Regions from separate parts of the Pseudomonas sp. Leaf58 genome, predicted to be linked through region 3. Evidence: riboswitches for the same ligand, from Rfam matches in the RefSeq annotation. Region 3 holds a riboswitch; each other region holds the start of a gene.

Region 1 (6,174 bases), 340 kb from region 3:
GTACGGCACTTGCGGCGGGCTTTCGATGCGCACGTGGGCCTGGTCGCCACGCACCTGCACATGGGCGGTGATGGCCAGTTCACCCAAGCCGTGGCCGGAGTCCTCAAGCACCGCAGTGCCGCTGTAGTCGCCGTCCGGCACGTCGCGCAGCAGCGCGCGCATGTGCCGGTCGGCCATGTTCTTCAGCTCGGCGATGCAGGCCCGCACCTGCGCCACACCATACTTGTCGAGCAGCTCCAGCAGGTGCCGCTCGCCGACCTTGCAGGCGCCGTACTGGGCATTGAGGTCGCCTTCCTGGTAGGGGCGGGCGCGCATGTTGGTGAGCATGAAGTTGATGACGTCTTCACGGCGCTTGCCCTTTTCCCATAGTTTGACCGGGGGAATGCGCAGGCCTTCGGCATAGATTTCCTTGGCGTCGGGGTTGTAGCCAGCCGGTACCGGGCCGCCGATGTCGGTCAGGTGGCCCTTGCACACGGTCCAGAACACCAACTCGCCCTGGTAGTACACCGGTTTGTACATGCAGCAGTCGAGAATATGGCTGCCCTTGTAGGCCGGGTCGTTGTGGTAGATCACATCGCCTTCGGCGATGTCGTCGCCGAAGAACGCGGCCACGCACTTCATGGCCGGGATCAGCGAGCCGAGATGGATGGGAATGTCCTGGCCTTGCAGGATCATTTCCGGCAAGTGGTCGAACAGCGAGTTGGAATAGTCATGGGCCAGGTTGAACACACTGGAGCGCCCGGTCTTTTCCAGGGTCAGGGTCATTTCCCGTTGCGCTGTTTCCAGCGCACCTCGGACAACCGCAAGGGTGATCGGATCTACTGTTTGCATAGGTCACCAACGTTTATTCTTGTGCTTTGGGTGCGTGCCGCGGTGTGGCGGCGCGTGGTGACAGGCTACGGCGCAGGGTGGGCGGAAGGCTTGTCGCTGGGTGTACTGGTTGTTGTGTTTGGGCGCACAAACAAGCAGGGCGAGCGTCTTTATCCCGGTGGGAGCAAGGCGGACAGAGGTGAACTGACAGGGTGCCTGCCTCTGGTCTTGGGGTGGCGCACAAATCGAGCGCCGCCCGCGCGGCGCTTCGCGGCGCAAGGCCGCTCCCACATCTGTTTCGGGCCAGTTATTCCTGTGCCAGGTGGGTTGCAGCCTTGGTGCATGACTGAAGACGAATGAAGATCAGCTGCGCAACCTTCGATATCGAATGGAACAAACAAGGCGGGCAGAGGAGACTACACAGGAGTGACTGGCCAGGTGGGTTGCAGCCTTGGTGCATGACTGAAGACGAATGAAGATCAGCTGCGCAACCTTCGATATCGAATGGAACAAACAAGGCGGGCAGAGGAGACTATACAGGAGTGACTGGCCCAAAACAGATGTGGGAGGGGCCTTGCGCCGCGAAGCGCCGCGCGGGCGGCGCTCGATCTCACAGGCGCTAAAACTCTCAAGACAGCCGCTCCTACAGGCGATAAAGGCGCTACTGCGCCAGCATCTGCCGCACCAGCCACTGCCCCGCCGGGCCCAGCGCGCGTCGGCTTGACCAAACCACATCCATATCGACCCGCCGCGGGTAACCGGCGACGTGCAATTCCACCAGCCCACTGCCAAACCGCGCTACCAACGCCCTGGGCAGCTCAGCCCAACCAAACCCGCGCACGGCGAACTCCAACAGGGTGAGGTAGTCCGGCGCCGACCAGGCCTGGCCGCGGCCCTGATGCAGGCTGGGGGCATAGGTTTTGATATACAGCCGCCGTGCACTTTCAAGGTGCTGCATCTGCACGTTGGCCAAGCCCGCCAACGGGTGCTCGCCGGCCACGTACACGCCGAATTCCGCCTGCTCGGGCAAACGGGCCACGGCCACGTCGGCAGGGTAGCTGGGCTGCGCGGCAAGGATGCCGACCTGGGCCAGGCCCTGCTGGATCAGCTCGATCACATCGGCGTCTTCGGACGGGCCGCAGCGCAGCTCGGTATGCGGGTAGTGCTGGGCAAAGCAGGCCATCACCGCGCCCTGGAAGGTGACGCTGTAGCTGTCCGACATTACTACCGAGACCAGCGCCTCGACGTTTTCCGCCAAGCGTACCGCCAACGCATCGAGTTGGGCGCTGGCATCGAGAATCGCCTCGACATGGCTCAGCACCTGCCGGCCAGCGTCATTCAGCGTGGGGTGGCGGCCGCCACGGTCGAACAGAGGGCAACCCACATCGGCCTCGAAATTGGCGATGGCGATGCTGATGGTGGACTGGCTTTTGCGCAGCTTGCGCGCTGCGGCGGAGAACGAACCCAGCGAGGCGGCTTCGACAAAGGCGACTAGAGCTTCGGGAGAGTAGCGCATGGTATTGATAAAACTGATAGTAGCTATGTCGCGAGTATCAGTTCTATCAAAGAAAATAGGAAGCACGACTCACGCAATGGATGGAATTGCAATGAAAAACAACGTCTCCTTCACCGAACGCCTGGTCCATGCCGTCGGTTATGAGGTCTTCGCCGTGCTGCTGTGTGCGCCACTACTGTCCTGGGTCATGGGCAAGTCGCTGGCGACGGCAGGGGCGCTGGCAGTGACGCTGTCGGTGATCGCCATGGTGTGGAATATGGTCTACAACGCGCTGGTCGACCGTTACGTACAGGTCGAACGTATTCACTGGACCGCCCGCGCACGCTTTGTGCACGGCCTGGGCTTCGAAGCCGGGCTGGTGGTGTGGTGCCTGCCGGTAGCAGCGTGGATGCTGGATATCTCGTTGCTGCAGGCGTTCATGGTGGAGCTGGGCTTCTTCGTGATCATCTTGCCCTACACCGTGCTGTACAACTGGGCCTTCGACAAAGCCCGGCATTTGCTGATGCAGCGTCGCCTTGCATGAATATGCGGCCCGGCGCTGGCTGGTGTAGGAGCGGCTTTAGCCGCGAACACCGGCGTAGCCGGTGCCCTTCGCGTCAACCCATAAAAAAACGGGGCATGCCATTGCTGGCATGCCCCGTTTTTTCATACCGCTAAAACGCCTCAGGCGACTTTGACGATCCAGCCAGCCGGTGCTTCTACATCACCGCTCTGGATGCCGGTCAGCTCGTTGTAGAGCTTCTGGGTAACCGGGCCGACCTTTTCCAGGTCGTGGAACACATGCAGCTTGCCGTTGTACTCGATGCCGCCGATCGGGGTGATCACCGCAGCGGTACCGCAGGCGCCGGCTTCGATGAAGCGGTCCAGTTTGTTGATCTCGACATCGCCTTCGATCACGGTCAGGCCCAGGCGCGATTGCGCCAGTTCCATCAACGACAGGCGGGTGATGCCTGGCAGCACCGAGGCCGATTTCGGGGTGACGAACTCTTTGTTGGCGGTGATGCCGAAGAAGTTGGCCGAGCCGACCTCCTCGATCTTGGTGTGGGTCAGCGGGTCCAGGTAAATGGCGTCGGCGAAGTTGGCCTTCTTCGCTTCAGCGCCTGGCTGCAGGCTGGCGGCGTAGTTGCCACCGACCTTGGCTGCGCCGGTGCCTTGCGGTGCTGCGCGGTCGAAGCTGGAAATCTGGAAGTTGTGCGGCTTCATGCCGCCCTTGAAGTACGAGCCAACAGGGATGGCGAAGATCGAGAAGATGAACTCGGGGGCGGTGCGCACGCCAATGTTGTCACCGGTGCCGATCACGAATGGGCGCAGGTAGAGGGCGCCTTTACCGTGCGGTGGGACGAATTTTTCGTTGGCCTTGACCACTTGCTTGCACGCTTCGATGAACACCTCGGTTGGCACTTGCGGCATCAGCAGGCGGGCGCAGCTGCGCTGCATGCGTGCGGCGTTCTGGTCCGGGCGGAACAGGTTGATCGAACCGTCCTTGCAACGGTAGGCCTTGAGGCCCTCGAAGCACTGCTGGCCATAGTGCAGCGCCGTGGAGCCTTCACTGATGTGCAGCACGTTGTCTTCGGTCAGGGTGCCTTTGTCCCACTCGCCATTGCGCCATACGGACAGGTAGCGTTTGTCGGTTTTGATGTAGTCGAAACCCAGCTTGTCCCAATTAATGCTTTCGTTGCTCATGACACCCTCATTGTCTTGCAAGTGCCCGATCGCTCGGGCTGCTGTTATATGCGCACCACGCCACCATAATACATCCGTGGCAGATCGGGAACGGCCAGTCACGAAATGGTGGTGGGAAGGTGGTATGAGGGCGGGATTCTGGAGCGCATAGAGCAGCAAGGTGCCTGGCGGGAGGTTTTCGAGTGCCTGTGGGATTGCCTGGCGAAGGTCTTTTAGCGCCTGTGAGATCGAGCGCCGCCCGCACGGCGCTCGATCTCACAGGCGCTGAAAGAGATTCGCCATACAACTCCCCAGGCGCTGAAAGACCTTCGCCAGACACTTCCCAAGGCGCTAGAAAAATCAACACGAGCCAATGGTTGACCACCCGCCAACCACTGCGTAGCCTTGCCACTTCGAGGTTCTTCGGCCAAGCCGAAGCTAAGACGGGAACGCGGTACAAGCCGCGGCTGCCCCCGCAACTGTAAGCACCGACAACGGATCGACACAGCCACTGCGCCAGCGCGCGGGAAGGCGTCATCCCGCCAGCCTGCTGCTCCTGCAGGCAACTGGAACGGTGCGAGCCAGGAGACCTGCCTCGTCACGTTTTCGACTTTCAACCGGGCGGGGTGATCCGGTGGCGAACAAGCCCGGCCGGCCTGGCCCGCGGCTGTCGTCCTGCATGCCCGCGCCAATCTGCCAAGGGCAATGCGACATGAAAACACTGGCCAAGCTCCCCGTCACCATCGTCACCGGCTTCCTCGGCTCGGGCAAGACTACCTTGCTGCGCCACATGCTCGACAACGCCCAGGGCCGCCGCATCGCGGTGATCGTCAACGAATTCGGCGAACTGGGCATCGATGGCGAAATCCTCAAGCAGTGCAGCATCGGTTGCACCGAGGAAGAAGCCAGCGGCCGGGTCTACGAGCTGGCCAACGGCTGCCTCTGCTGCACCGTGCAGGAAGAGTTCTTCCCGGTCATGCGCGAGCTGGTGGCACGCCGTGGCGACCTCGACCACATCCTCATCGAAACCAGCGGCCTGGCCCTGCCCAAACCGCTGGTGCAAGCCTTCCAGTGGCCGGAAATCCGCACTGCCTGCACCGTCGATGCAGTCATCACCGTGGTCGACAGCCCGGCCGTGGCGGCCGGCACCTTTGCCGCCTATCCGGACCAGGTCGATGCACAGCGTAAGCTCGACCCGAACCTGGACCACGAATCGCCGCTGCACGAGCTGTTCGCCGACCAGCTGGCCAGCGCTGACTTGGTGGTACTGAACAAGGCCGACCTGATCGACGCCGAAGGGCTGGCCAAGGTCCGCGCCGAAGTGGCCGAAGAACTGCCGCCAGCGGTAAAAGTGGTCGAAGCCAGCAGCGGCAAGCTGCCACTGGAAGTACTGTTGGGCGTAGGCGCCGAGTCCGAGGCGCACATCGATGGCCGCCGTACCCACCACGACTCGCACCACGACGGCGACGACCATGACGAGCATGACCACGATGCCTTCGACTCCATCTCAATCGACCTGCCAGAGGCCGACGAAAGCCTGTTGCTCGATGCCCTGACCCAGCTGGTGGTGGAGTTCGGCATCCTGCGTGCCAAAGGCTTCGCCGCCATCCCGGGCAAACCGATGCGCCTGCTGGTGCAAGGCGTGGGGACCCGTTTCGACAAGCACTTCGACCGCGCCTGGCGGGCCGACGAGCCGCGCATCACCCGCCTGGTGCTGATCGGCCAGGACCTCGATGCCGCCCAGCTGGAAGCGCGCCTGCGCCAGGCCCTGGGCGCCTGACCCATGCACCTGCTGCGGACCCAGCCCGGCGGCTTCGTGCCGGATGACAGCATTGCCGACCTCGGCCAGACACCGGCCGAGCTGGTGATCCTCTGCAGCGGCGATTCGCACCTGGCATTGCTCGCCGATACCGCCGAGCAATTGCCCGAAGGCTTCCCCAGCCTGCGCCTGGCCAACCCGATGCAGGTGCAGAACCATGCTTCGGTCGACCTGTATGTCGACCAGGTGCTGCGCCACGCCAAGGTTATCCTGGTGTCGCTGCACGGCGGCGTCGGCTACTGGCGCTATGGCGTCGAGCAACTGGTCGAGCTGGCCGCCCGTGGTGTGCAGCTGATCCTGGTGCCGGGCGACGACCGCCCGGACCCAGAGCTGACCGGCCTGGGCACCGTCAGTGGCGCGCAGGCCG
Region 2 (6,174 bases), 460 kb from region 3:
GCACTCGCAGTTGGGGCGTAAATCCAGCATGGGCAAGACTCCTGTTCGCAGGTGGGAACCCGGAGTCTGCTATGCCGCTGGCGAAGCTGGCAATGCTCAGTCGCCCGGGCGATACAAGTGTGCATGCCCTGCACGGTACAAGGCGGACTCGGCGAACGGTGTGTCGCCCAGCACGTGGCCCACCAGGATCAATGCCGTGCGCCGGAAGCGCTTGGCCGCAACGCGTGCGACGATGTCGTCGAGGGTGCCGCGTACCCAGTCCTGGTCTGGCCAAGTGGCACGATGCACCACTGCCACCGGGCAGTGCGCGCCGTAGTGCGGCAGCAACTCATCGACGATACGCGCCAGGTGCTTGACCCCCAGGTGAATGGCCAGTGTGCATTTATGCCGCGCCAGGTCGCCCAACTGCTCGCCAGGTGGCATGGGCGAGCTGTCACCAAAGCGGGTGAGGATCACGGTTTGCGCTACCTGTGGCAGGGTCAGTTCGCAGCCGAGCAGGGCGGCGCTGGCCGCCGTGGCAGTGACCCCGGGGATAATCTGGTAATCGATGCCCAGCGCCTGCAAGTGGCGGATTTGCTCGCCAATGGCGCCATACAGGCTGGGGTCGCCACTGTGCACCCGGGCCACATCCTGGCCTTTTTCGTGCGCGCATTGCATGGCGGCGATGATCTGCTCCAGGTGCAACTCGGCGCTGTTGATCACGGTCTCGGCCTGGTGGCCCTCGAGTACCGCAGCAGGTACCAGCGAGCCGGCATAGATGATCACCGGGCACTGGCGGATCAGCCGTTGGCCCTTGACCGTGATCAGTTCCGGGTCGCCGGGGCCGGCGCCGATGAAGTAGACCGTCATGGGAAGTCCTTGCAAACAATAGAGGAGGTAGAACGTTCAGTAGGCCAAGGCAAGGGTGGCCGGGCCCAGTACCTGGCGTGTCAACAGCAACCTGGCCCGGCCAAGCCGCTGGCTGGCCAGTGCCAGTGCCGCACTCTCGGCCACGCCCCAGCAGCCGGTGTGGGCATGGGCTGCTGCAGAACGGTGGCTGAGTTGCGGTTCGTAGGGCTGGAGCACGGCAATATCGTACAGCACCAAGGGCACACCGAGGCGTTCGGCCAGCTGCTGCAAGGCGGGTTCGTCGGCCTTCAGGCTGATGCTGGCAATGCCATGCAAGTCGGCCAGCGCCAGGCCCTGATGGCTCAGGGCTTGGCATAGCAAGGTTGCCAGCGTAGTCACCGGGCATCCCCGGCGGCAGCCCAAACCGGCATAAAAGGCCGGCATTAGGCCTGACTGGAGCGGCGGAACAGCCACGCGCTGAACAGGCCCAGGGCTAGCCAGAACGCGACGTTGGTCAGCCAGGAGGCCAGCATGAACTGGGTTTCCAGTGCTTCGGGGGCCAGGCTTTCATGCACTTCGGGTTGCGGCGCGCCAATGACGTGCGGGGCCACCAGCAGTACGACGCCCAGCACCTTTAGCAGCCAGTGACGGGCGAACACCAGCAACGCCAGGCCCACGGCGGTGGCGCTGGCGGTGCCAACCCACCAGGCCTGGCGTTGCCCGAGGTCGGCGGCTGCCGTGCCCGGCAGTTCCGGCGGTAGGCCCAGGGTCGGGGCCAAGCAGAACACGGCGAAGCCGGCCAGGCCCCACAGGGCCCCGGTGCCGATGCGTCGCGGTTCGCGCAGGCTGTACAAGGCGGCCAGGAGCAGGGCGAAGCCGACGGCGACCACCAGGTTGCCGCCGGTGGTGGCCAGCACACGCTGCCAGCCGTCTTCCGGCGACCAGGCTTCGGCGCTGTGTTCATGGGCTGCCACTTCGCCACCATGTTCGTGATGGGCGACCGGGGCCGAGGACTCGTAGGTTTCTGCTTCAAGTATCAGTGGGGCGACCCAGAAGCTTTGCAGCAGGGTCAGCAGCAGGGCCGCAAGCAGCCCGCTGAAGCCCGCGGTACGGGCAATGCGCGTGATCATTGGGCGTACTCAGTGGCAGGGGAAGGCGGCGCTGTGGCGGGTGTCGTGGGCGGCGTTGTGCACGGCCTCGATGTGCGAGAAACCGGCGAAGTACACCAGGCACAGGCCCAGCAGGCTGGCACCGACGGCGATGACCACACGTTGGCTGAGAGTGACGGGGGTGGTAGTGCTGTGTTGTTTGGCGGTGGTGACGGGCATGACGCGGTCCTCTGCTTTTTGTGGGCAATGGGCAAGCGCGGCAGCCCCGAGCGTGGCCGCCCAGGGGAATGCAACAGCGCCCGCCCACCGCGGGGTGTTCATGAACGCCAGGCCGGTCTCCGGGCTTGCGAGGAGGAGCTGGGCTCCTGTAAAAGCGTCACCTTCCCACGCCGGTTGACCGGGCACAGTGGTATAGACGCTTCGCTCGCTTACCGTTGCGGGGGCAGCACCGGCCTTGTCCGGCCCTGTTGGAGGGCCTGCGACGCACCGGTTTCCCGTTTCACCCCCAAAGGGGCACCTGAACGCAGGCATAAGGAGAGCATGGGGCGGGCTTGGCGTCAATTGCCCTGAGGGTAGGGCTTTGGCTTTGGGGTACCTATGCGCTCGCGCGCACAGGCGCTGAAAAGCCCAATGCATGCACCCTCAAGCCCTCCCGCAACCCGGCTCAGCCAGTAGCGGTCTACGCCCTGCGCGCGGTAAGCCCGGCGTCATGCTGTGCTACCCGCGCGCGAATGCGCGGGATCAGCGCCTGCCCGTATTCCACCGCATCACGCAGTTGATCGAAACCGCGGAACAGGAAGGTGCTAACGCCCAGCGCGTAGTAGGCCAACGCGGCCTCGGCCACCTGCTCGGCAGTCCCCACCAGCGAGGTGGAGTTACCCGCACCACCGCCCAGCGCCGCAATCTCGGTCCACAGCCGGGTGTCATGCACCTTGCGTTGGCTGGCCAACTGCACCAGGCGCTCGGAGCCGGCGTTGCTTTTGCCGAAGTTCTTTTCGCGGCGGGTGCCTTGGCGAATGCCGATACGTTGCTGGGCGTCGGCCAGAATGCGTTCGGCGCGGGCCCAGGCCTCGGCCTCGGTAGCCCCCAGGATTGGCCGCAGCGACAAGCTGAAGCGAATGTGTTTTTCGCGCCCGTAGCGGGCAGCGGCCTTGCGCACTTTGGCGATGCGCTCGCGTACCTGTTCCAGCGGCTCGCCCCACATCATGTAGACATCGGCGTGCTTGGCGGCCACCTCGACCGCCGCGTCGGAAGCGCCAGAGAAGTAGATCGGTAGCTGGTGCACGGGCTTGACCAAGGTCAGGTTGTCTTCGATGCGGTAGTGGCTGCCCTGGTGGTCGAAGGGCTCCTGGCGGGTCCAGGTGTTGCGCAATACCTCAAGGTACTCATCGGTACGGGCATAGCGGGCGTCTTTATCAAGAAAGTCGCCATCACGCTGGAGGTCGCCGCTGTCGCCGCCGGTGATGACATTGATCGAGGCCCGGCCACGGCTCAGTTGGTCGAGGGTAGCGAACTGGCGGGCGGCGAAGGTCGGGGCCTGGAAACCCGGGCGGTGCGCTACCAGCAGGCCGATGCGCTCGGTGAGGGCGGCCACGTAGCTGGCCAATATCAGCGAATCCGGTGCACTGGTGTTGACTGCCAGCAGGGCCTTGTCGAAGCCCCCGTACTCCTGGGCCTGGGCAAACGCCTTGATGAAATCGAGGTCTACCAGCGGGCCGCGCGGTGCCTGGGATTCGCTGCTTTCCTGCGGGCCGATCAGGCCGATGAACTCTAGGCTCATGTAATCACACTCCTTGTCGTTGGGGCTCAGGCAACCGCCGCTTGGGCGCGGCGCTGGCTGTTGCGGTTTGCGGGGACATCGAGGCCAAAATGACTACGCAGTGTGGTGCCCTGATACTCTCGGCGTGTCAGGCCACGAGCCTGTAGCAGGGGGACCACGTATTCGGTGAAGTACTGCAGGCCATCGGGCAGCAGCGAGTTGATGATGAATCCGTCGGCGGCGCCCTGATCGAACCAATGCTGCAGGGCATCAGCGACCTGCTCCGGGGTGCCGACGAAGTCACGCCGTGGGCGTGAGAAGCGCAGTGCCAGCTCGCGCAGGCTCAAGCGTTCTTCACGTGCCAGCTGCTTGAGCTGGTCGGCGGTGCCTTTGTGGCTGTTATCGCCTAGGGTGCCGAGGTCGGGGAAAGGCGCGTCCAGCGCATGCTGGCTGAAGTCGTAGTCGTTGAATGGCCGGCCAAGCGCGACCAGCGCATCTTCGATGCTGACCAGCTGCACCGCTTGCTGGTAGCGGGCTTCTGTTTCTTCGGTGTCTCGCCCGATGATGGGGCGGATGCCCGGCAGGATGAACAGTTCAGTGGGGTTGCGCCCATGCTGCACGGCGCGTTGCTTGAGGTCTTGGTAGTAGGCGCGGGCGTCCTCGAACGACTCGGGGCTAACGAAAATGGCATCGGCATTCTGCGCAGCGAAATTGCGCCCGTCCTCGGACACACCCGCCTGGAAGATCAGCGGTTGGCCTTGCGGTGAGCGCTGAATGTTAAGCGGGCCTTTGACCTTGAAGAACTCACCTTGGTGGCCGAGGGTATGCAGCTTGGCAGGGTCGAAGAACTGGCCCGACTGCTTGTCACGGGTAAATGCGTCATCTTCCCAGGAGTCCCATAGCCCCTTGACCACCTGCACATGCTCGCGGGCGATGCGGTAGCGCACTGCGTGGGGTGGGTGCTCGGCCTTGCCAAAGTTGTCGGCGGTGCCAGACAGCCACGAGGTGACCACGTTCCAGCCGGCGCGCCCGCCACTGATCAGGTCCAGCGAGGCGAACTGGCGGGCCACCTGGAAAGGCTCGGTGTAGCTGACGGTGACGGTAGCGACCAAGCCGATATGTTCGGTGCCTGCCGCCAGCGCCGATAACAGGGTGAGGGGCTCGAAACGGTTCAAGTAATGCGGGCTGGAGCGGGCGTGTATGTGCAGGCTGTCGGCAATGAAGGCGAAGTCGAATTTGGCTGCTTCGGCCAGTGCTGCCTGGTGTTTGTAGAAACCGAAGTTCACGCTGGCATCAGCGAGCGCCTGCGGATGGCGCCATTCGCCCCAGCCGTGGCCGACGCCATGGATCATGGCGCCCAGGCGGATCTGTCGTGTGCTCATTAGGGTTACCTGTGGTGGGTGGTCTGGGTAGAAACCTCCGCCAGGTATGGGGTCGGTCGGGATGGCTAAACCTTAGCGTGGGGTGAGTGGAGTTGTGAAAGGCTTTGTGGTTCTATGCTAATTATGATTTATATGTATAAACATAATTACATTAAATGCTTTTTGTGTATTTTAAGTTAGGCCACAATGGTTGCCCGCTGCCCAGGAATGGCAGCAACCAGTTCGCGCGTGTAATTGTTCACCGGCCGCTCGAATACCTGCTCCACCGTCCCATGCTCTACCACCTGCCCCTGGCGCAGTACCAACACCTGGTCAGCCATGCTCGCCACTACCGCCAGGTCATGCGAAACCAGCACATAAGCCATGCCCAGCTCGCGCTGCAGCTCCTCCAGCAGTGCCAGGATTTGCGCTTGCACTGACACATCCAGCGCGCTGACCGGCTCGTCGAGCAGCAACAGTTGCGGTTGTAACGCCAACGCCCGGGCGATGGCCACCCGCTGGCGCTGGCCGCCGGACAGTTCGCGCGGCAGGCGGTCGAGGTAGCTGAGCGGCAGGTGCACCCGCTCGATCAGCTCGCGGGCGCGCTGCTCCAGTGCAGCACCCTTGAGCACGCCAAACGACACCAGCGGCTCGACAATGCTGTCGAACACGGTAAAACGCGGGTCCAGGGCGGCGAACGGGTTTTGCTGTACCAGCTGCATGCGCCGGCGCAATGGGCGGAACTGGCGCCAGCCATGGCCGGTGACATCCTGTTGGTCGATCAGCACCCGGCCTTGGCTGGGCGCCTCCAGGCCCAGGGCGATGCGCAGGGCAGTACTCTTGCCTGAGCCCGACTCACCGACAATAGCCAAGGTTTGCCCGGGGTAAACCTGCAAGTCCAGGCCTTGCAGGGCGACAAAGCGGTTGGCTTGGCCCTTGACCCTGGCCAATTCGAAGGTTTTGCCCACCCCCTGCAGGCTCAGAATCGGCGTTGAACCCGGTGCCAATGGCCGGGACTGGCGCCGGCCGCTGAACGCCGGTGCGGCGTCGAGCAGGGCGCGGGTATAGGGATGCTGGGGCGCCTGTACGATCTGTGCAGGCGGGCCTTGCTCGACCA
Region 3 (6,174 bases):
TCGACGAAGTTGTGGGCGGCGTCACGCAGGACCGCGCGGGCAACCGGCCGGCCAACGTCCCAAGGCGTACGGCCAACCTGTGGCTGAACAAAGGCTTCGGCCAGCAGCTAGAGGCCGGCATTGGCGCGCGCTATGTAGATGAGCGCTATGCCAACACCGCCAACACCCAGAGCGCCCCCGGGTACACCGTGGTCGATGCCAACCTCGCCTGGCAGGTGTTGCCGGATGTACGGCTGGGGTTGCAGTTGAACAACCTGTTCGACCGTGAATATGTGCAGTCGGCGTTCAGTGGCCAGCAGTGGCTGATGGGAATGCCACGGTCGTATTTCGCGACGGTGGATTACAGCTTCTGATCTGAGCTGCCTGTGGCGGCCCATTCGCGGGTAAACCCGCTCCGACAGGATTTACACCTTCCCTGTAGGCGCGGGCTTGCCCGCGAAGAAGCCAGCACAAAGCGCTACCAACCCACCCCAATTTAGTTATAAGATAACGTTTCATTTGACATCCATTCCCACCAGCGACCTTCCATGACAAGCGCCAGCGCAACCCCCACCCTGCTCACCCAGCGCCTGCAGAGCATCGATGCCCTGCGCGGCCTGGTAATCCTGTTCATGCTGTTGGACCACGTCCGCGAAACCTTCTTCCTGCACCGCCAGGTCAGCGACCCGATGGCCATCGATACCACCGAGCCCTCGCTGTTCTTCAGCCGTACCCTGGCCCACCTGTGCGCGCCGGTGTTCGTCCTGCTGACTGGCCTGTCGGCCTGGCTGTACGGCGAGAAGCACCAGGGCCGCGGCGATGTCTCGGCCTTTCTGTTCAAGCGCGGGCTGTTCCTGGTAGTGCTGGAATTTACCCTGGTCAACTTCGCCTGGACCTTCCAACTGCCGCCCAGCGTCATCTACCTGCAAGTGATCTGGGCCATCGGCGTCAGCATGATCGCCCTGTCGCTGATGGTGTGGCTGCCACGTGCCGCTCTGATCACGCTGGGCGCGGTCATCGTCGCCGGCCACAACCTGCTGGATGGCCTGCACTTCGGTGTGGAATCGGCACTGCACGTGCCATGGGCGATCCTGCATGACCGCGGCTGGCTGGAGCTTTCCGAAAACCTGCGGCTGCGCACCTCTTACCCGGTGCTGCCGTGGATCGGCGTCATCGCCCTGGGCTACGGCCTGGGCCCGTGGTTCGCCCGTGGCCGCGAGGCTGGCCAGCGCCAGCAGCGCTTGCTGCAGGCCGGGTTGATCGCGCTGCTAGGCTTTGCCGTGCTACGCATGCTCAATGGCTATGGCGAGGCGCCGTGGAGCGGTTATGCAACCTTCACGCACACCTTGATGAGCGTCTTCAACATCACCAAGTACCCGCCATCGCTGCTGTTCCTGGCCCTGACCCTGGGCTGCGGCCTGCTGTTGCTGCGCGCCTTCGAGCGTGCGGGCCCGACGCGCTGGCTCGCTGCCCTGGCCGTGTTCGGCGCAGCACCGATGTTCTTCTACCTGTTGCACCTGTACGTGCTGAAGCTGCTGTACCTGGCCTGCGTAGCGCTGTTTGGCCACAACCATGGCGACTATTTTGGCTTCGAGGGCATCAGCGCCGTGTGGCTGGGGGCGGTGCTGCTGGCAGTTACGCTGTACCTGCCGGTGCGTGGGTTCGCCCGCCTGAAGGCGCGGCGGCGCGACATCACCTGGCTGAAGTACTTCTGAAAAGCGTTTTCACCCGGCGGCGCGATGGTCTACCATGCCCGCCGCCGGTTTCCGCCACGGAATTAATAGGGAATCCCAGGCCCGCCCAAATGGGCCAAATGGAACTGCCCCCGCAACTGTAGGTGCTGAGCCTGCTCCATCGATGCCACTGGGTTACTCACTCGGGAAGGCCGGAGCCAGGCCATGACGCACCAGTCAGGAGACCTGCCGGCCCACATTCACCAACCGGCGGGGTGTCCGGGATTGGCCATCAGCGTTGCTCCTGCGGCCAGCGGGGGTTCGGCGGTGCCTGTCCGTGCGTTCCTGACCAGAACTGTCCGATAGGAGATCGCCCAGCATGCTGCGCCGTTTCGCCACCCTGCTCGCCGGCCTCGGCCTCAGTGGCCTTGCCCAGGCTGCTGCCACCCATTACCCGCTGACGGTCGACAACTGCGGCAAGCCGCAAACCTTCGCCCAAGCACCGGAACGCGCCGTTACCATTGGCCAGGCAGGTACCGAGATACTCTATACACTGGGCCTGGGTGACAAGCTGGCGGGCACCTCGCTGTGGTTCAACAACGTGCTGCCCGAATACCAGGCGCAGAACGCCAAGGTGCCGCGCCTGGCCGACAATGAGCCCAGCTTCGAGGCAGTGCTAGGCAAGCGCCCGCAGCTGGTGACGGTGCAGTTTGAATGGATGGTCGGTGCTCAAGGCGCGGTCGGCACCCGCGAGCAGTTCGACGAACTGAACATCCCCACCTACTTGCTACCATCGGACTGCGAAGGCAAGGACAATCTGGTCGGCGCCGACGGTACCCGCCTGCAGGCGTTCCAGGTAAGCAGCATCTACAAGAGTGTCAGCCAGCTGGCAGAAATTTTTGACGTACAGGCGCGCGGCATAGCCCTCAACGCCGAGCTGAAGGGCCGCCTGGACAGCGCCAAGGCACAGCTGGCCGGCACGGACCTGTCCGCCACCACGGCGCTGTTCTGGTTCTCCAGCGCCGACCTGCACATCGACCCTTACGTCGCAGGCCGCCAAGGGGTGGCCGACTTCATGTTGCGCACCCTCGGTGTGCGCAACGTGGTCGCGTCCAGCGAAGAGTGGCCGACCGTAGGCTGGGAAACCCTGGCCAAGGCCAACCCCACCTGGCTGATCATCGCCCGCATGGACCGCCGCCGCTATCCTGCCGATGATTACCAGAACAAGCTGGCATTCCTGCGCAGCGACCCGGTCACCCGCAACATGGACGCGGTGAAGCACGACCGCATCATCATCCTCGACGCCGACGCCATGCAGGCCGGCATTCGCCTGTTCAGCGGCCTGCAGACCTTGTCCGCCGCCTTCGCCAGCAGTAAAGCAACCCCGTGAAAATGCGCCTGTTACCCTGCATCGCGGTTGCCCTGGCGGCCCTGTTAATGGCCCTACTGGCCGGTACCGCCATTGGCGAGAGCAACCTGTCGCCCAGCGTGGTCGGCCAAGTGCTGGCCAACCACCTGTGGCAGGCGGGCTACGAGGTCGACCCGCTCGACGCCGGCATCGTCTGGAACTACCGCCTAACGCGCAGCTTGGTCGCCGCAGCCTGCGGCGCCGGCTTGGCCACCTGCGGTGTGATCCTCCAGGCGCTGCTGCGCAACCCACTGGCCGATCCTTACCTGCTGGGGTTGTCGGCCGGCGCCTCGACCGGGGCAGTGCTGGTCGGCCTGCTGGGCGTGGGCAGCCTGGCGCTGAGTATGTCTGGCGGCGCCTTCCTCGGTGCCTTGGCGGCGTTCGCCCTGGTGCTGGTGCTGGCCCGCGCGGCCGGTCCCAGCAGCAACAATGCCCAAGTGATCCTCGCCGGTATCGCCGGTTCGCAACTGTTCAATGCCCTCACCGCGTTTCTCATCACCAAGTCGGCCACCGCCGAGCAGGCACGCGGCATCCTGTTCTGGCTGCTGGGCAACCTCAGTGGCGTGCGTTGGCCTTCGGTGTGGCTGGCCGTGCCAGTGGCACTGTGCGGGCTGGTGGTGTGCTGGTGGCATCGCCGCGCGCTGGATGCGTTCACCTTCGGTGCCGATTCGGCAGCGTCGCTGGGCATCCCAGTCCGGCGCACCCAGTTGCTGCTGATCAGTTGCGCGGCGCTGGTAACGGCGGTGATGGTGTCCATCGTCGGTGCCATCGGTTTTGTCGGGCTGGTGATCCCCCATGCCCTGCGCCTGCTGCTTGGCCCCGGGCATAGCCGACTGCTGCCCGCCAGCGCGCTGGGCGGCGCACTGTTCCTGATCGCCGCCGATATTCTGTCGCGCACCCTGATCTGCGGCCAGGTGATCCCCGTGGGTGTGGTCACCGCGCTGCTCGGCGCACCGGTCTTCGCGCTGATTCTGATCAGCCGCCGGAGGCAGCCATGACCGCCATGCCGGCTGTCCCTATTGCGCCCCTGAGCTGCCAGGGGCTGAGCTTGCACTTGGCCGGTAATGCGGTGCTCCAGGCTATCGAGCTGCGCGTTGTCGCTGGCGAAACCCTGGGCATCGTCGGCCCCAACGGCTCCGGCAAGTCATCGCTGCTAAAGGTGCTGGCCGGGCTGCGCAAGCCAGGCAGCGGCAGCGTGCAGCTGCTTGGCGAAGCGCTGGCACAGTTGCCCCGCCGCCGTATCGCCCAGGCCTTGGCACTGGTCGAACAGCAGGCCGACACCCTCGATGCGATCAGCGTTTTCGACGCTGTTGCCTTGGGCCGCACCCCTTGGTTGTCGGCGCTGGCACCGTTCTCCCGGGAGGACCACGCCATCGTCGAGCAGGCCTTGGCCGACCTTGACGCCCTGCACCTGCGCACGCGCCTGTGGGGGGCGTTGTCCGGTGGCGAGCGCCAGCGCGTACACATCGCAAGGGCGCTGGCGCAGCGGCCGCAGGTGCTGCTGCTGGACGAGCCGACCAACCACCTGGACATCCAGCACCAATTGAGCCTGCTGCAACAGGTGCAAGCCTTGTCGATAACCACCCTGGTAGCCCTGCACGACCTCAACCAGGCGCTTACCTGCGACCGTGTCGCGGTGCTCGACAAAGGCTGCCTGGTCGCTCTCGGCAAACCGTTGGAGGTGCTCACACCCGAGCGCCTGTTAACGACCTTTGGCGTGCACGCCCACTACCTTACCGACCCCTTCGACGGCGCGCGCATCCTGCGTTTTCGCGCCCTCTGAACAGGACGTTCCCCCCATGCTGTTGCGCCCCGTCGCCCTGCTGCTCGCCAGCGCCCTGCTTGCCCCAGCCGCACTGGCAGGCTCCGCTCAATCGCGCAGCCAGGGCGTTGTCGAGGATGGCAGCTGGAGCCTGCTCAACCGCAGCGTGTTCGACCAACGCGACTACAAGCATGGCGGGCGCAACAGCGCCGCGCGCAATGCCTACAAGCCACGCAACGAGCGCAGCGGCAAGGCCGAGGAATGGGCCTATGGCTTGATGGGCAGCTTCCAGTCCGGCTTCAGCCAAGGCCTGGTTGGTGTCGGGGTGGATGCCCACGCCTACCTCGGTGTGCAGCTCAACAGTGGCGGCGGGCGCGCGGGCAAGGCGCGCCTGCTCGCGGTCGATAACCATGGGCACCCTGAAAATGAATACAGCCGGGGCGGCGCGGCGGTGAAACTGCGCGTGGCCAATACCGTGCTGTCCTACGGTGAGCAACGGGTCAAAACGCCAGTGTTCAGCGCCTCCGACAGCCGCCTGCTACCCGAAACCGCTACTGGTCTGCTTCTCACCAGCAACGAACGCGACCCGCTCAAACTGGTGGCCGGGCACTTCAACGAGGATACCGACCGCAATGCTTCCAGCCACGACCAAGGCTTCGTGGTGAACTACTCCAACGGCCGCCAGGGCAACAGTTTCGACCTTGCTGGCGCCGTGTGGAACCCCAACGCCACCTTCAGCACCAGCCTGTACACGTCACGCTATCAGGACAGCTGGAACCAGCACTACTTGGGCAGCACCCTCAGCCATGCCCTGGATGACCATCGCAGCCTCAGCCTGGACCTCAACCTGTACCGCACTACCGACACCGGCAAGGCACTGTCCGGGCGCATCGACAACACCACATGGAGCCTGGTCTCCCGCTACAACCTGGGGCCGCACGGTTTCAGCCTGGGCTGGCAGCAGGTAGACGGCAACACACCCTTCGACTACGTGTCGCGGGGGGCGATCTACATTGCCAACGCGGTGCAAATGTCGGACTTCAACGCGCCCAACGAGAAGTCGTGGCAAGCACGCTATGACCTGGACATGGGCGCCTATGGGGTACCGGGGTTGAACCTGACAGCGTTGTACGTGCGCGGGTTTGCCATCGACGGCACGCATGTCGACCCCAACGGCGGCTATGCGTACCTGGGTTATGGCAAGGGCGGCAAACATTGGGAGCGTGACCTGGAGGCGCGGTATGTGGTGCAAAGTGGCAAAGCCAAGGGCACCGCGTTTTCGCTGCGGCATAACGTGCATCGGGGGAATACGGCGCAAGCGGAGTTGGATGGGGACCAGATTCGGTTGGCGG

The links. Region 3 has a riboswitch for cobalamin ahead of DV532_RS09805 (ABC transporter substrate-binding protein). Riboswitches for the same ligand answer to the same signal wherever they lie in the genome.
Region 1: it holds a riboswitch for cobalamin, as region 3 does, so the genes downstream of both, cobW (cobalamin biosynthesis protein CobW) here and DV532_RS09805 (ABC transporter substrate-binding protein) in region 3, are expected to answer to the same signal.
Region 2: it holds a riboswitch for cobalamin, as region 3 does, so the genes downstream of both, DV532_RS11815 (CbtB domain-containing protein) here and DV532_RS09805 (ABC transporter substrate-binding protein) in region 3, are expected to answer to the same signal.

The regions. Positions count from the first base shown of each region.
Region 1 is NZ_CP032677.1:2,428,210-2,434,383, forward strand. Features, by position in the region: gene DV532_RS11345 (hydantoinase B/oxoprolinase family protein) at 1-831, opposite strand, end outside; gene DV532_RS11350 (LysR family transcriptional regulator) at 1,472-2,326, opposite strand; gene DV532_RS11355 (multidrug/biocide efflux PACE transporter) at 2,418-2,849, shown strand; gene DV532_RS11360 (branched-chain amino acid aminotransferase) at 2,990-4,009, opposite strand; cobalamin riboswitch at 4,388-4,601, shown strand; gene cobW (cobalamin biosynthesis protein CobW) at 4,701-5,768, shown strand; gene cobN (cobaltochelatase subunit CobN) at 5,772-6,174, shown strand, end outside.
Region 2 is NZ_CP032677.1:2,541,994-2,548,167, forward strand. Features, by position in the region: gene DV532_RS11795 (DUF1272 domain-containing protein) at 1-30, opposite strand, end outside; gene cobM (precorrin-4 C(11)-methyltransferase) at 97-849, opposite strand; gene DV532_RS11805 (cobalamin biosynthesis protein) at 886-1,272, opposite strand; gene DV532_RS11810 (CbtA family protein) at 1,272-1,958, opposite strand; gene DV532_RS11815 (CbtB domain-containing protein) at 1,968-2,156, opposite strand; cobalamin riboswitch at 2,249-2,473, opposite strand; gene DV532_RS11820 (LLM class flavin-dependent oxidoreductase) at 2,617-3,717, opposite strand; gene DV532_RS11825 (LLM class flavin-dependent oxidoreductase) at 3,744-5,078, opposite strand; gene DV532_RS11830 (ABC transporter ATP-binding protein) at 5,255-6,174, opposite strand, start outside.
Region 3 is NZ_CP032677.1:2,084,734-2,090,907, reverse strand. Features, by position in the region: gene DV532_RS09815 (TonB-dependent siderophore receptor) at 1-353, shown strand, start outside; gene DV532_RS09810 (DUF1624 domain-containing protein) at 528-1,694, shown strand; cobalamin riboswitch at 1,723-1,921, shown strand; gene DV532_RS09805 (ABC transporter substrate-binding protein) at 2,032-3,042, shown strand; gene DV532_RS09800 (iron ABC transporter permease) at 3,045-4,058, shown strand; gene DV532_RS09795 (ABC transporter ATP-binding protein) at 4,055-4,843, shown strand; gene DV532_RS09790 (OprD family porin) at 4,860-6,174, shown strand, end outside.